Regions from separate parts of the Streptomyces sp. NPDC043908 genome, predicted to be linked through region 2. Evidence: riboswitches for the same ligand, from Rfam matches in the RefSeq annotation. Region 2 holds a riboswitch; the other holds the start of a gene.
The links. A riboswitch is a leader RNA that binds a small molecule or an ion and turns the genes downstream of it on or off. The one in region 2 is predicted to bind glycine.
Positions count from the first base shown of each region.

Region 1 (7,778 bases), 610 kb from region 2:
TTCGCGAAGTCCTTGTTCCGGGCCAGGATGATGCCGCCGCGCGGGCCGCCGAGCGTCTTGTGCGTGGTGGAGGTGACCACGTCCGCGAACGGCACCGGGTTCGGGTGCAGCCCGGCCGCGACCAGGCCCGCGAAGTGCGCCATGTCGACCCACAGCAGGGCCTCGACCTCGTCCGCGATGCGGCGGAACTCGGCGAAGTCCAGCCGGCGCGGGTACGCCGACCAGCCCGCGATGATCACCTTGGGGCGGTGCTCCTTGGCCAGGCGCTCGACCTCGGCCATGTCGACCAGACCGGCCTCGTCGACGTGGTACGGGACCACGTTGAACTGCTTGCCGGAGAAGTTCAGGCGCATGCCGTGGGTGAGGTGGCCGCCGTGCGCCAGGTCCAGGCCGAGGATCGTGTCGCCGGGCTGGGCGATCGCGAAGAGGGCGGCCTGGTTGGCGGAGGCGCCGGAGTGCGGCTGGACGTTGGCGTACTCCGCGCCGAACAGGTCCTTGACCCGGTCGATCGCGATCTGCTCGGTCACGTCCACGTGCTCGCAGCCGCCGTAGTAGCGGCGTCCGGGGTAGCCCTCGGCGTACTTGTTGGTGAGGACCGTGCCCTGGGCCTCCATGACCGCGACCGGAGCGAAGTTCTCCGAGGCGATCATCTCCAGGGTGGACTGCTGGCGGTTCAGCTCGGCGTCGACGGCCGCGGCGACGTCCGGGTCGAGCTCGTGAAGAGGGGTGTTCAGAAGCGACATCGGAAGATCAGTCCTTACGCCGTGGTCAGCTGCCTGCGAACGCGGTGTACTCGTCGGCGGAGAGCAGGTCGCCCGGCTCCTCGGCGACGCGCACCTTGAACAGCCAGCCGCCCTCGAAGGGGGCGGAGTTCACCAGGGACGGGTCGTCCACCACGTCCTGGTTGGCCTCGACGACCTCGCCCGAGACCGGCGAGTACAGGTCGCTGACCGACTTGGTCGACTCCAGCTCGCCGCAGGTCTCGCCCGCGGTCACCGTGTCACCGACCGCCGGGAGCTGGACGAACACCACGTCACCGAGCGCGTTGGCCGCGTGCTCCGTGATGCCGACCGTCGAGACGCCGCCCTCGGCGTCCGACAGCCACTCGTGCTCCTTGCTGTAGCGCAGCTGCTGGGGGTTGCTCATGACCAGAATTCTCCTGTACGAGGGGGAGTGGTGGTGAACGGAAAAGTCATGCGGTGCGTGTGCGAGGGGTCACTTCTGGCGCTTGTAGAACGGCAGCGCCACGACCTCGTACGGCTCATGCGTACCGCGAATGTCCACGCCGACGCCGGAGGTGCCCGGTGCGGCGTGCTCGGCGTCCACGTACGCCATGGCGATCGGCTTGCCCAGGGTGGGCGACGGGGCGCCCGAGGTCACCTCGCCGACGACCTCGCCGTTCGCCACCACGGAGAACCCGGCGCGGGGCACCCGGCGGCCCTCGGCGATCAGGCCGACCAGCTTGCGCGGCGCCTTGGCGGCGGCGCGCTCGGCGGCGGCCTCCAGGGCCGCGCGCCCCACGAAGTCGCCCTCCTTCTCGAACTTCACGACCCGGCCGAGCCCCGCGTCGAACGGGGTCAGCGCGGTGGTCAGCTCGTGCCCGTACAGCGGCATGCCCGCCTCCAGGCGCAGCGTGTCGCGGCAGGACAGACCGCACGGCACCAGGCCCGCGTCCTTGCCCGCCTCGGTGAGCGCCTGCCACAGCTTCTCGGCGTCGGCCGGGGCCACGAAGAGCTCGAAGCCGTCCTCGCCGGTGTAGCCCGTACGGGCGATCAGCGCCGGGACGCCGGCCACGGTGCCGGGCAGGCCCGCGTAGTACTTGAGGCCGTCCAGGTCGGCGTCGGTGAGCGACTGCACGATGCCGGGGGACTCGGGGCCCTGGACGGCGAGCAGCGCGTAGGCGTCGCGGTCGTCGCGGACCTCGGCGTCGAAGCCGGCCGCGCGCTCGGTGACCGCGTCCAGGACGACCTGGGCGTTGCCGGCGTTGGCGACGACCATGTACTCGCTCTCGCCGAGGCGGTAGACGATCAGGTCGTCGACGATGCCGCCGTCCTCCTGGCAGATCATCGTGTAGCGGGCGCGGCCCACGCCGATGGTGGCGATGTTGCCGACGAGCGCGTAGTCCAGGGCCTTGACGGCCTCCGGGCCGGTGACGGTGATCTCACCCATGTGGGAGAGGTCGAAGAGACCGGCCCTGGTGCGGACGGCGTTGTGCTCGTCGCGCTCGCTGCCGTAGCGCAGCGGCATGTCCCAGCCGGCGAAGTCGGTCATGGTCGCGCCCAGCGAACGGTGCGTCGCGTCGAGGGCGGTGAGACGGGGGTTGCTCATGAGGGTGTGGCTCCCAGGGCATGACGGCGAGGACGATCCTCCCCATCTGTCATCGGAACCTGAGAGGTTCGCCGGGAGACCCGGCTTGCACCTTGGGTGGAGCCACGCCGTCCGGGAACGCGCGACCCGCTTTTCAGATCTGCCTCATCCACGCGGTACGGGGCCTGAGAGATTCAAGGGAGGGACTTGCTCCTTCGGCGCCCCGCGATCCACCCGGCCTTCTGGGGCCTTGGGGGAACTGCCGGGGACTCTCCCGCGTGGATTCAAGCGGCCGGTATGCAGTTGGCGGGCACATCATTGCACGGCTGCGCGGAACGGCACATCACTCAGCTCTTATTACCATCTCTTTACGCACATTGGGGAAGGGTCGCACGACCCGGCAGGGGAGGACCGATGACGGTGCACAGGCACACGGCGGCGAAGGCCGGTCCGGCGGTGCCCGCGCAGCGCGCCACGGCGCCCGGTGCGGCGCGAGCGGTGCGGGACCTGCGCGGAAGCACCGGAGGGACCCCGCGCACGCTCCGGTTCGCGGCGGGCGACGTGGTGGTGGTCTCCGGACTGCCCGGCAGCGGCAAGACGACCCTGCTGCGGCAGGCGGCGCCCGGCCTCGGCATCGACTCGCAGGACACCCGCAAGGCCTGGGAGGCCCGGCTGCCCGGGGTGCCGTACGCGCTGTACCGCCCGGTGGCCCGCGTCGCCCACTTCCTGCGGATGCACCGGGCGCTGCGGGCGGGCGGGGGCCTGGTCGTGCACGACTGCGGCACCCACGCCTGGGTGCGCTGGTCGCTGGCGCGGCGGGCGGCCCGGCGCGGGCGCTCCCTGCATCTGGTGCTGCTCGACGTCCCGCCCGAGGTGGCGCTCGCGGGGCAGACGGCACGCGGCCGCAAGGTCTCGGCGTACGCCTTCGCCCGCCACTCCCGGGCGGTGCCGCGCCTGATAGCGGCGGTCGCGGCGGGCAGCCTCCCCCGGGGGGTCGCCTCGGCGGTCCTGCTGGACCGGGAGGCGGCGCGGACGGTGGAGCGCATCGCCTTCGGGGAGCCGTCCGGCCGGGGCTAGAGTTTCCGCGGGACCGCGCGAGCGGCCCCGTACGGCCCGCGGTGACCCGCACCGACCCGCAGACGAAGGACGGCGTATGAACTTCCCGCACCCGCTCCCGCAGGGCGGCGGCGGCTGGCCGGGCAACGAGCTGGAGGAGGCGCTGGCCGCGGCCCTGGGCAACCCCACGGCCGGCCCCCGCCTGATAGAAGTCATGGGCCGCAACCCCGTCTGGGTGCCGCTGCCCAACGGCGGCGGCCAGGACAGCCGGGACCTCGATCTGCCCACCATGGAGATCGACGGCGCGCCGTACGTCCCGGTCTACAGCTCCGAGCAGCAGTTCCTCCAGTGCGTCGGCCCGCACATGTCGTTCGCGATCGCGCCGGCCGTCGAGTTCGCCCGCGGGCTGCCGCCCCAGCTGGGCATCGCGCTCAACCCGGAGGGCGCGGTGGGCGTACCGCTGCCGCCGCCCGCCGTGGCCGAGCTGTGCCGGACCGGGCGCACCGCCCTGGACGGCCCCGCCTCCGGCGCCCGGGTGCGGCTCTTCGAGCCCGACTGGCAGGAGGACCCGGTGGACTTCCTGGCCGCCGCCTCCGCCGAGTTCGAGGCCATCGGCGTGGTGCGCACCGCCCGCCGCGCGCTCGCCTCCATCGAGGGGGACGAGCCGGCGCTCTTCATCGGCGTGGAGTTCTCCACCTGGGACGGGGCCGGGCGCAACGCCCCCATGGAGGCGCTCGGCCGGGCGATGGGCCGCGTCCCGGTCGGCTGGCCGGTGAACCTGGTGCTGCTGGACGTCGCCCAGGACCCGGTGGGGGACTGGATGCGGGAGCGGGTGCGCCCCTTCTACACGCGGTCCGCCGTCTAGTCCGCCCACGCGCGGGCCGCTCCGCCGCCCTCCCGCATAAGCTGGTTCCATAATCCGTAGACCCCCCACGGCCGCCCGCCTGTGCACCGGCGCCGCGGGGGACCGAAGAGGGGCGGGACCCAGGGTGAGTGCGTCAGGCACCGCGGCGGCCGGGCAGGTCGAGCACATGCTGCGCCAGGTGGCCCCCGGACGCTACGACGCGTACGAGGCGCTGCTGCACGCCCTCGCCGACCCCTCCTCCGGCCGGCTGTGGATGCTGCTGTGGCACGGCGGCCCCGGCGCCCCCGACGCGCAGTACGGGAACATGGAGGTCGACGGGGTGGCGTACGCACCCTGTGTGACCTCCGCCCAGGAGCTCTCTGCCAGTGGCTGGAACCGGGCCCACGAGGTGGTCACCGGCCGTGACATCGCCCGCGCCCTCTACCCCGACCGGTACGGGATCTGGCTCAACCCGCACGCCCCGGGCGGCGGGGTCGGCATCCCGTGGCCGGATCTGCGCCGGATCGCCACGGGCCTGGACCGGATGCCCGCGGGCCCGCTGCGGATCACCGAACCGGCCGTGGAGATCCCGCAGTTCTACGCCCTGCTCACCCAGCACGCGCACCGCACCCCGGCCGTGCGGGCGCTGCGCCGCGCCTGGGTGCAGCCCGCGCTCGGCACCCCGTACCTCGCGATCGGCCTCGACCTCTACGACACCGGGCCGCGGTCGGTCGACGCGGTGCGCGCGATGATGCAGCAGTCCGTCGCCGCCGTCCCCGACGGGCTGCCGGTCTCCACGGTCGCCCTCTCCGACGAGTACGACCCGGTCGGGATGTGGCTGCGCGCCAAGGGCCGGCCCTTCTACGACCGCGAGGCGCACGCCGCCCCGGCGGCCCCGGCGGGCGGGTACGGCTATCCGCCGGCCGCCCCGCGCGCCTACTGACGGCCCCCGCACGTCGTACAAACCGCATACGCCCCACACGTACCCAACAGTCGCCCCTGCCCCGGTTGCGCCTGGCTGGTCCACCCAATTGGCCACCTCATCAGGGCAGTTGGGCGACATGACCGATCTGGTCGGTTAGTGCCTGACTGGTCCGCTCAGACGATCACGACGTCCGCATAACGGAAGTCATCTGACCGCATCACGTTTAGGCAACCATTCACCGTCAGGTCTGGCGGGTGATCGCGAACGCGTTGAAGACTCCCGGCTAACAAGGGCCCGTTGGCCCGTCGCAGATCACCGCACCACCTGATGGAACAAGCCGCCACAGCGGCTGGTACGGGCCGGCCATCCGCCGGCCGGGAGGGGTCAGAGGCACTGTGACCGCACCGCTCGAGACCACCGGATCGGCTGCCGAGGTGCCGCCGGAGGCAGTACTCACGGGGGCCAAGCAGAGCCAGATCGAAGGCCGTTCGCTCGGACAGATCGCCTGGACGCGCTTCAAGCGCGACAAACTCGCGGTCGCCGGTGGCGTCGTCGTCGTCCTGCTCGTCCTGCTCGCCGTTCTCTCCAAGCCCATCCAGTGGGCGTTCGGGCTCGACCCGAACGAGTTCCACCAGGACCTGATCGACCCGGCCCTGCTGGCGCCCAAGGGCGCCTGGGGCGGCATGAGCTGGGAGCACCCGCTCGGCGTCGACCCGCAGTACGGGCGCGACATCCTGTCCCGCATCATCGAGGGCTCCTGGGTGTCGCTGCTCGTCGCGGGCGGCGCCACGCTGCTCTCGGTGGTCATCGGCGTGATCATGGGCGTCACGGCAGGGTTCTACGGCGGCTGGGCGGACACCCTGATCAGCCGCGCGATGGACGTGTTCCTGGCGTTCCCGCTGCTGCTCTTCGCCATCTCGATCTCCGCGTCGCTCCAGGACGGGGCGTTCGGACTGACCGGACTGCCCCTGAGGATCTGTGTGCTGATCTTCGTGATCGGCTTCTTCAGCTGGCCCTACATGGGCCGTATCGTCCGGGCCCAGACGCTCAGCCTGCGCGAGCGCGAGTTCGTCGAGGCCGCCAAGAGCCTCGGCGCGCGCGGTCCGTTCATCCTGGTCCGGGAGCTGCTGCCGAACCTGGTGGCGCCGATCCTGGTCTACGCGACGCTCCTGATCCCCACGAACATCCTGTTCGAGGCCGGCCTCAGCTTCCTCGGCGTCGGCATCGCGCCGCCGCAGGCATCGTGGGGCGGAATGCTCACCACCGCGACCGACCTCTACGAGGCGGACCCGCAGTACATGATCGTGCCGGGCCTGGCGATCTTCATCACGGTCCTGGCGTTCAACCTGCTGGGCGACGGGCTGCGAGACGCCCTCGACCCGCGAGGCAAGTAAGCACGCGGCACCTTCCACGCAAAGACACATCTGCCGCAACCATCCCAAAAGGGGGCATTCCTCAGGTGAAGACGAGAAAAGCGACCGTTCTGATCGCTACCGCCGTGGCGCTGACGCTGGGGGCCACCGCGTGCAACGACTCCAAGGACGACGACTCCAAGGGCAAGAGCGGTAAGAGCGCCGCCGACGCGGCCCTCACCCAGATCGTGAACAAGTCCGACAAGAAGGGGGGCACCGCGACGTACGCCATGACGGACGTGCCGGACTCCCTAGACCCGGGCAACACGTACTACGGCTGGGTGCAGAACTTCTCCCGCCTGTACGGCCGTACGCTCACCACGTTCAAGCCGGCCCCCGGCAAGGACGGCCTGACCGTGGTCCCGGACCTCGCGGAGTCGCTCGGCAAGCCCAGCGCCGACGCCAAGACGTGGACGTACACCCTGAAGAAGGGCCTCAAGTTCGAGGACGGCACGCCGATCACCTCGAAGGACGTCAAGTACGCCGTCGAGCGCTCGAACTTCGCCCCCGAGGCCCTGTCCAACGGTCCGACGTACTTCAAGTCCCACCTGGAGGGTGGCGACAAGTACGAGGGTCCGTACAAGAACAAGGACCCCAAGGGCATCGCGTCCATCGAGACCCCGGACGACTCCACCATCGTCTTCAAGCTGAAGGACGCCTTCGCGGACTTCGACTATCTGGCGACGTTCTCGCAGACGGCGCCGGTGCCGAGGGACAAGGACAAGGGCGCGACCTACGTCCAGCACATCATCTCCTCCGGCCCGTACAAGTTCGAGTCGTACGAGGAGGGCAAGAGCGCCACCCTCGTCCGCAACCCGCAGTGGGACCCGAAGACCGACCCGAACCGCCCGGCGCTGCCCGACAAGATCAGCATCCGGTTCCAGGTCAACGCGGTCACGGTCGACAACGAGCTGCTCGCGGACAACCTGACGGTCGACGCGGCCGGCACCGGTGTCGCCCCGCAGACGCAGCCGAAGGTCATCACCAGCGCGAAGCTGAAGGCGCAGACGGACGGTTCGTACGCCGGCGCGACCTCGTACATCGGTCTGAACGTGAACGTCGCCCCGTTCGACAACATCCACTGCCGCAAGGCCGTCCAGTGGGGCATCGACAAGGCGTCGATCCAGGCCGCCGCGGGTGGCGCGCCCAAGGGTGACGTCGCCACGACGCTGCTGCCGCCGTCGGTCAACGGCTACGCCAAGTTCAACCTGTACGAGACCCCCGGTGACAAGGG
Region 1 covers NZ_JBWKEI010000002.1:215,954-223,731, reverse strand. The annotation lists gene glyA (serine hydroxymethyltransferase) at 1-743, opposite strand, end outside; gene gcvH (glycine cleavage system protein GcvH) at 769-1,146, opposite strand; gene gcvT (glycine cleavage system aminomethyltransferase GcvT) at 1,216-2,328, opposite strand; glycine riboswitch at 2,472-2,594, opposite strand; gene AC069K_RS05320 (AAA family ATPase) at 2,722-3,384, shown strand; gene AC069K_RS05315 (enhanced serine sensitivity protein SseB) at 3,461-4,228, shown strand; gene AC069K_RS05310 (enhanced serine sensitivity protein SseB C-terminal domain-containing protein) at 4,353-5,150, shown strand; gene AC069K_RS05305 (ABC transporter permease) at 5,528-6,526, shown strand; gene AC069K_RS05300 (ABC transporter substrate-binding protein) at 6,592-7,778, shown strand, end outside.
Region 1: it holds a riboswitch for glycine, as region 2 does, so the genes downstream of both, gcvT (glycine cleavage system aminomethyltransferase GcvT) here and gcvP (aminomethyl-transferring glycine dehydrogenase) in region 2, are expected to answer to the same signal.

Region 2 (7,778 bases):
GGTCGAGCCCAGTGTGCGTCCGGCGTACGGATCGGGGACCCAGCGGCTGTACAGCTTCAAGGACGTCGTGGTCCTCAAGATCGTCAAGCGTTTCCTGGACACCGGGGTCGCCCTCCAGAACATCCGCACCGCCGTGCAGCACCTGCGGGAGCGCGGCTTCCGTGATCTGGAGCGGATGACGCTGATGAGCGACGGGGCGACGGTGTACGAGTGCTCCTCGCCCGACGAGGTCGTCACCCTGCTCCAGGGCGGCCAGGGGGTCTTCGGCATCGCCGTCGGCGTGGTGTGGCGCGATGTGGAGACGGCGCTGTCCCAGCTGCACGGCGAGCGGGTCGACACCGGCGAGACGCTGGTCGGGAACAACCCGGCCGACGAGCTGGCCCGGCGCCGCAACCGCGCGGTCTGAGGGGCCGCCGGGCCGCAGGGGGCCGATTGTCAGTGGTGTGAGGCAGCATCGGTGGTGTGAGAGCCGCGCCGACCATCCTGCATCTGGACATGGATGCCTTCTTCGCCGCCGCAGAGCAGGCGTCGAAGCCCAGCCTGCGCGGAAAGCCCGTGATCGTGGGCGGCCTCGGACCGCGCGGTGTGGTGGCCACCGCGTCGTACGAGGCACGGCGCTTCGGCGCGCGCTCCGCGATGCCGATGGCGCAGGCCAGACGGCTCTGTCCGAACGGCGCCTACCTCGTCCCGCGCTTCACGTTCTACCGCTCGATCAGCGAGCAGGTGATGGAGCTGCTGGGGCGGCTGTCGCCCCTGGTGGAGCCGCTGAGCCTCGACGAGGCCTTCGTGGACCTGGAGGCCGGGGGAGTCGCGTGGGACGCCCAGTCGGCCCGTGAGGCCGGTCAGCGGCTGCGCGCGGACATCCGGGCGGTGACGGGGCTGACGGGATCGGTGGGCCTCGCGGGGTCCAAGATGCTCGCGAAGATCGCCTCGGAGGAGGCGAAGCCGGACGGGCTGATGCTCATCGAGCCCGGCACCGAGCGGGAACTGCTCGCCCCGATGCCGGTCAGGACGCTGCCGGGCGTGGGGCCCGCGACGGGCGAGCACCTGCGCAGGGCGGGGATGACCACGGTCGCGGATCTGGCCGAGGCGGGCGAGGACGAGCTCGTACGGCTGCTGGGCAAGGCGCACGGCGCCTCACTGCACCGGATGGCGCTCGGCCTCGACGACCGGCCGGTGGTGGCCGAGCGGGACACCAAGTCGGTGTCGGTCGAGGACACCTTCGACGTGGACCTGCACGACCGGGTGCGGGTGATGACCGAGGTGGGACGGCTCGCCGACCGCTGTGTGCAGCGCCTGCGGGCCTCCGGGCACTCCGGCCGCACGATCGTCCTGAAGGTCCGCCGATACGACTTCTCCACGCTGACCCGGTCCGAGACGCTCCGCGGGCCCACGGACGATCCCGCGGTGGTGCGCGAGGCGGCCGGCCGGCTGCTCGACTCCGTGGACACCACCGGCGGCGTGCGTCTGCTGGGGGTCGGGGTCAGCGGCCTCGCCGACTTCACCCAGGAGGACCTCTTCGCCCAGGCGGCGGGCGAGCGGTCGGCGGGTGATCAGGGCACGGCGGAGCAGGCGCCCGTCGAGGCCGGGACCGGGGCGGAGGCGGCCGCCCCCGAACAGCCGGAGGCGGTGGACCCGGCCGAGCGGCGCTGGCTGGCCGGGCACGACGTGCACCACCGCGCGTTCGGCCCCGGCTGGGTGCAGGGCAGCGGGGTGGGCCGGGTCACCGTCCGGTTCGAGACGCCCACCTCCGCCGTCGGGCGGGTGCGGACGTTCCGGGTGGACGACCCCGACCTGGAGCCGTCCGAGCCGCTGCGGCTGGTGGACGTGGCAGGGGAAGCGGCGACCGGGCAGACGGGTGAAGGGGCCGGGCGGGAGCAGACGGGTGACGGCGGACCGGGGGAGCAGGGCGGCGCGGAGGGTCAGGCGTCGTCCTCCTCACCCGCGAGCCGTCCGAAGTCCCGGTCGCGGTCGGCGCCGGGCAGCGGATCGGGGGCGGCGATGTCGAGACCGTAGTGGTGGTAGAGCTGGAGCTCCTGTTCGGGGGAGAGGTGGCGGCCGACGCCGAAGTCGGGAGCGTCCTTGATCAGCGCCCGGTCGTAGGGGATGTGCAGCGCCTCGTCGACGAGGGCGCTGGGTTCCAGGGGGACGAAGGCGTCCCGGCTGAACAGCCCGGTGCGTACGGCGGCCCACTCGGGGACTCCGGTGGCGTCGTCGAGGTACACCTCGTCCACCGTGCCGATCTTGTTGCCGTTACGGTCGAACGCCTTGCGGCCGATCAGGCTGCGCGGATCGATATCGGTCTGCACGGTCCCTCCAACAGGTCGCAACTGCTCGTAACACTACGAAAGTGCACAACGGGGGCGTCGGCCACTCGAAGGATCAGGGCCGGGCCGCGCTGGTAGGCTGGCGATGGCTGCTGACCCCGTGCGGGAGAGTCCTCCGGAAAGATGTCCGGAGGCGCCGAAGGAGCAAATCCTCCCCGGAATCTCTCAGGCCCACGTACCGCGCGGACGAGGTCACTCTGGAAAGCAGGACGGGGGACGTGCGGGCTCAGGCCTGTGCGCGCACCCCTTCCTCACCGACGGTGAAAGCCGGGACGCCCCCACGCGCCCCGGTGAAGCTCTCAGGTTGAGATGACAGAGGGGGAGGCCGTCCGGGCACCCGCGCCGTGGTGCCCCTCGCAGGTCGTGCAGACCAGGAGGCCTCCGTAATGACCGCCAACCGCATGCCGCTCACCGAGCTCGAGCGTGGCATCCCCTTCGAGCAGCGTCACATCGGGCCCGACGCCGAGGCCCAGGCGAAGATGCTCGCGCAGGTCGGCTACGGCTCGCTCGACGAGCTGACCGCCGCGGCGGTGCCGGACGTGATCAAGAGCGCCGAGGCGCTGGGTCTGCCCGGCGCCCGCACCGAGGCCGAGGTCCTGGCCGAGCTGCGCTCCCTCGCGGACCGCAACCAGGTCCTGGCCCCGATGATCGGCCTGGGCTACTACGGCACGTTCACCCCGCCGGTGATCCTGCGCAACGTCATGGAGAACCCCGCCTGGTACACGGCGTACACGCCGTACCAGCCGGAGATCTCGCAGGGCCGCCTGGAGGCGCTGCTCAACTTCCAGACCGTCGTCGCCGACCTCACCGGGCTGCCGACCTCCGGCGCCTCGCTGCTCGACGAGGGCACCGCGGCCGCCGAGGCGCTCGCGCTCTCCCGCCGCGTCGGCAAGGTCAAGGGCGGGGTCTTCCTCGTCGACGCCGACACCCTCCCGCAGACGGTGGCCGTCATAGAGACGCGCGCCGAGCCGACGGGTGTCGAGGTCGTCGTCGCCGACCTCAGCCGCGGCATCCCGGCCGAGGTGGCCGAGCGTGGTGTCTTCGGCGTGCTGCTCCAGTACCCGGGCGCCTCCGGCGAGGTCCGCGACCTCAAGCCGGTCATCGACGAGGCCCACGAGCTGGGCGCGATCGTCACCGTCGCCGCCGACCTGCTCGCCCTGACCCTGCTGACCTCGCCCGGCGAGCTCGGCGCGGACATCGCCGTCGGCACCACCCAGCGCTTCGGCGTCCCCATGGGCTTCGGCGGCCCGCACGCCGGCTACATGGCGGTCCAGGAGAAGTTCGCCCGCAGCCTGCCCGGCCGCCTGGTCGGCGTCTCCGTCGACGCGGACGGCAACAAGGCGTACCGCCTGGCGCTCCAGACCCGTGAGCAGCACATCCGCCGCGAGAAGGCCACCAGCAACATCTGTACCGCGCAGGTCCTGCTCGCCGTCATGGCCGGCATGTACGCGGTCTACCACGGCCCGGACGGCCTGCGGCAGATCGCCCGGCGCACCCACCGGTACGCGGTGATCCTCGCCGAGGGCCTGCGCGCCGCCGGTGTGGAGGTCGTGCACGGCTCGTACTTCGACACGCTGACCGTCCGGGTCCCCGGCAAGGCCGCCGAGGCCGTCGCCGCCGCCCGTGACGGCGGGGTCAACCTGCACCTGGTCGACGCCGACACCGTCTCGATCGCCTGCGACGAGACCACCGACCGCGACCGCGTCGCCGCGGTCTGGGCCGCCTTCGGCGCCGAAGGCGACATCGAGGCGCTGGACGCCTCGGCCGCCGACACGCTGCCGGGCGCGCTGCTGCGCACCGACGAGTTCCTCACCCACCCGGTCTTCCACCAGCACCGCTCCGAGACCGCGATGCTGCGCTACCTGCGCAAGCTCGCCGACCGCGACTACGCGCTGGACCGCGGCATGATCCCGCTCGGCTCCTGCACCATGAAGCTGAACGCGACCACCGAGATGGAGCCGGTCACTTGGCCCGAGTTCGGTCAGATCCACCCCTTCGCGCCGGTCGAGCAGGCCGGGGGCTACCTCACGCTCATCCACGAGCTGGAGGAGCGCCTCGCCGAGGTCACCGGATACGACGCGGTGTCCATCCAGCCCAACGCCGGTTCGCAGGGCGAGCTCGCGGGTCTGCTCGCGGTCCGCGCCTACCACCGCGCCAACGGCGACGAGCAGCGCACGGTCTGCCTGATCCCCTCCTCCGCCCACGGCACCAACGCGGCCAGCGCCGTGATGGCCGGGATGAAGGTCGTCGTGGTGAAGACCGCCGACGACGGCGAGGTCGACATCGCGGACCTGCGCGCCAAGATCGAGCAGTACCGCGACGAGTTGTCGGTGCTGATGATCACCTACCCGTCCACGCACGGGGTGTTCGAGGAGCACGTCGCCGACATCTGCGGCGAGGTGCACGACGCGGGCGGCCAGGTCTACGTGGACGGCGCCAACCTCAACGCGCTGGTGGGTCTCGCCAAGCCGGGCAAGTTCGGCGGCGACGTCTCGCACCTGAACCTGCACAAGACGTTCTGCATCCCGCACGGCGGCGGCGGCCCGGGCGTGGGCCCGGTCGGTGTGCGCGCGCACCTCGCGCCGTACCTGCCGAACCACCCGCTCCAGCCGACCGCGGGACCGGAGACGGGCGTCGGCCCGATCTCGGCCGCCCCGTGGGGCTCGGCCGGCATCCTGCCGATCTCGTGGGCGTACGTCCGGCTGATGGGCGCCGAGGGCCTCAAGCGCGCCACCCAGGTCGCGGTCCTCGCGGCCAACTACATCGCCAAGCGCCTGGAGCCGCACTACCCGGTGCTCTACACCGGCCCCAACGGCCTGGTGGCGCACGAGTGCATCGTCGACCTGCGGCCGCTGTCGAAGGCGACCGGCGTCAGCGTCGACGACATCGCCAAGCGTCTGATCGACTACGGCTTCCACGCGCCGACCATGTCGTTCCCGGTGGCCGGCACGCTGATGATCGAGCCGACCGAGTCCGAGGACCTGATCGAACTCGACCGGTTCTGCGAGACGATGATCGCGATCCGTGGCGAGATCGAGAAGGTCGCCTCGGGCGAGTGGCCCGCCGACGACAACCCGCTGGCCAACGCCCCGCACACGGCGGCGGCGCTCGGCGGCGAGTGGAACCACGCGTACAGCCGCGAGGAGGCGGTCTTCCCGGCCGGCGTCTCGAAGGCCGACAAGTACTGGCCGCCGGTGCGCCGCATCGACGGCGCCTTCGGCGACCGCAACCTGGTCTGCTCCTGCCCTCCGCTGGACGAGTACGACCACTGAAGTAGGGCCGTCTACGGCTGACATACGTCGGGGCCGGTACGGGGATCTCCTCCCCGGGCCGGCCCCTTCTTGTGCGGTGCTGTTCTCCCGTGCGGCGCGTCGCGGCGTTGTGCCCGCCGGGCCGCGCTAGGCGGCCTTCGCCACCTGGCCCGCGTTCAGCGCCCGGTGCGGGGCGATGATCCGCCCGTCCGGCAGCAGCTCACCGGTGTCCTCGAAGATCAGGACGCCGTTGCACAGCAGGCTCCAGCCCTGCTCCGGGTGGTGCGCCACGAGCTGCGCGGCCTCCCGGTCGGCGGAGTCGGCTGTCGGGCAGGCTGGCTGGTGCTGGCACATGGATGCGTTCTCTCGCTGCGTCGTAGTAGTGAATGTCCTGCGGCTCGATGCGGTGGTCATGGCCGCCCCCCGTTGCTCAGTCGGTCGGTCCGCTCCCAGTGTTGCCCTACGGACGTCAATCCGCAGGGATTTAGCGGCACCACTTCCTACCGCATATTGACGCATCACTCGTGCGGCCGGTTCAACTCAACTGCCCTGCCTCTTCGGGTGGTTCGCACTGGCCGTTACGGACTAGCCCGTACGGAGGAGGGCGCGCGCGGGCGTACGCGAAAGCGCCCCGGGCCGCAGGGGGCTCCGGGGCGCCGGGTGGTTCTCGCAGGCGTGCGACCGCGGTGGGGGCCGGCCGGCCCGGCGGCCCGCCGGCCCGTCAGACCGGCTGGCTCAGCAGCGGCGCGGGCGCGAGTCTCAGGGTCATCACCGGCAGGAGCTCGGAGACCCGGTGCGGCCGGTGGGCGCAGATGCCGGGCGGGGCGGGCGCCAGCGGCACCAGCAGGTCCGCCGGGTCCAGCTCGCCCGAGGCGGGGTCGGCCGTGAGGTCGCGCCGCAGCCACAGGGTGAGCATGTACAGCTCGGGCACCGAGAGCAGCCGGGCCTCGACGTCCATGGTGAGCGCCTCCGCCTGGCGCAACGCGCGCTGGGTGGAGGCGATGTAGGGCCCTTCGAAGAAGTGCGAGAAGGCCCAGCCGTCCGGGGTGAGCATGGTGTCCGCCGCGGCGACCGCGCTCCCCGCGTCGCTGATGAGGAAGCGCCAGCCCGCCAGGCGGCTGTGCGGGGCGCGGGCGCTCGGGGTGATCCGGTCCAGCACATGGACGGGCAGCGGGAGTTCGGGGGTCAGCGGGCCCTGTGCGGAGCGCAGGGCGGGGGTGCGGGCCGCGCGGACGGCGGTGGGGGAACCGAGTGCCGCGAGGACGCTGCGCAGGGCGGGCGCGGGAGCCGGGGGAACATGCAGCGGCATGGTGGGTCGCCTCTCACTTCGGAGACACGGTGATGCGTGGGCGTTGCGGACAGCGCTGTCTGCGGTGACACGGGGTCAGAGGGGGGCCGGGTGACTGGGGCCGGGGCGCCGACTCTCTGCCTCGTTCGCGAAGTTTATACGACACGTGTTCAGGGGGTGTTTCGGCTAGCGGTCCGCAGTATTATGGGCAAGTCGGATTCAGGTCCTGGTGATGCGGCATTCATCCCGGTTCGGGGAACGGGGTACGCGACTGGCCAGGAAAGGTCCGCCGAGGGCGGTCGGCCGAAACGCGTCGGTGTTTCTCACGATTCCCGCAGGACCGGTATCCGCGGGTTGGTGTATGCCGAATGCACGTGCCCGGGGCCGGTTCGTACCAGCTTACTACCCGGGCCCCGCCCAGGGGACGTTATAGATCAGCCAGTCGGGGCATTATCGACCGTGACGCAAGCGGCCGGACCGACCGGCTGCCCATTCGAGGAGGGACGCTTCGATGGGTGAGAAGGTCGTGGCGGCCGAGCTCGACCTGTCCGACCGGCACGCGTACCGGCAGAAGCTCCAGCGGTGCCTGGAGGGGCTGGGGCGGCTTATGACCGAACGGAGGTTCGATCGCCCCAGGAATCTCATGGGTGTGGAGATCGAGCTGAATCTCGTGGGGCCGGACGGTATGCCGCGCATGAGGAACGCGGAGGTTCTGGAGCGCATTGCGAGCAAGGATTTCCAGACCGAACTCGGGATGTTCAATCTCGAAGTGAATATCGCCCCCCACCCGCTCGGCGGGCGGGTCTTCGATCAGCTCTCCGAGGAGTTGCGGACCGGTCTCGGGTATGCCGAGCGCAAAGCCGGCGAGGTCGGTGCCGGGATCCTGATGATCGGAATTCTCCCGACGCTCGC
Region 2 covers NZ_JBWKEI010000002.1:821,509-829,286, reverse strand. The annotation lists gene AC069K_RS07985 (MerR family transcriptional regulator) at 1-406, shown strand, start outside; gene AC069K_RS07980 (DNA polymerase IV) at 463-2,016, shown strand; gene AC069K_RS07975 (PRC-barrel domain-containing protein) at 1,923-2,309, opposite strand; glycine riboswitch at 2,421-2,518, shown strand; glycine riboswitch at 2,519-2,653, shown strand; gene gcvP (aminomethyl-transferring glycine dehydrogenase) at 2,714-5,599, shown strand; gene AC069K_RS07965 (DUF5999 family protein) at 5,726-5,932, opposite strand; gene AC069K_RS07960 (hypothetical protein) at 6,300-6,887, opposite strand; gene AC069K_RS07955 (glutamate-cysteine ligase family protein) at 7,378-7,778, shown strand, end outside.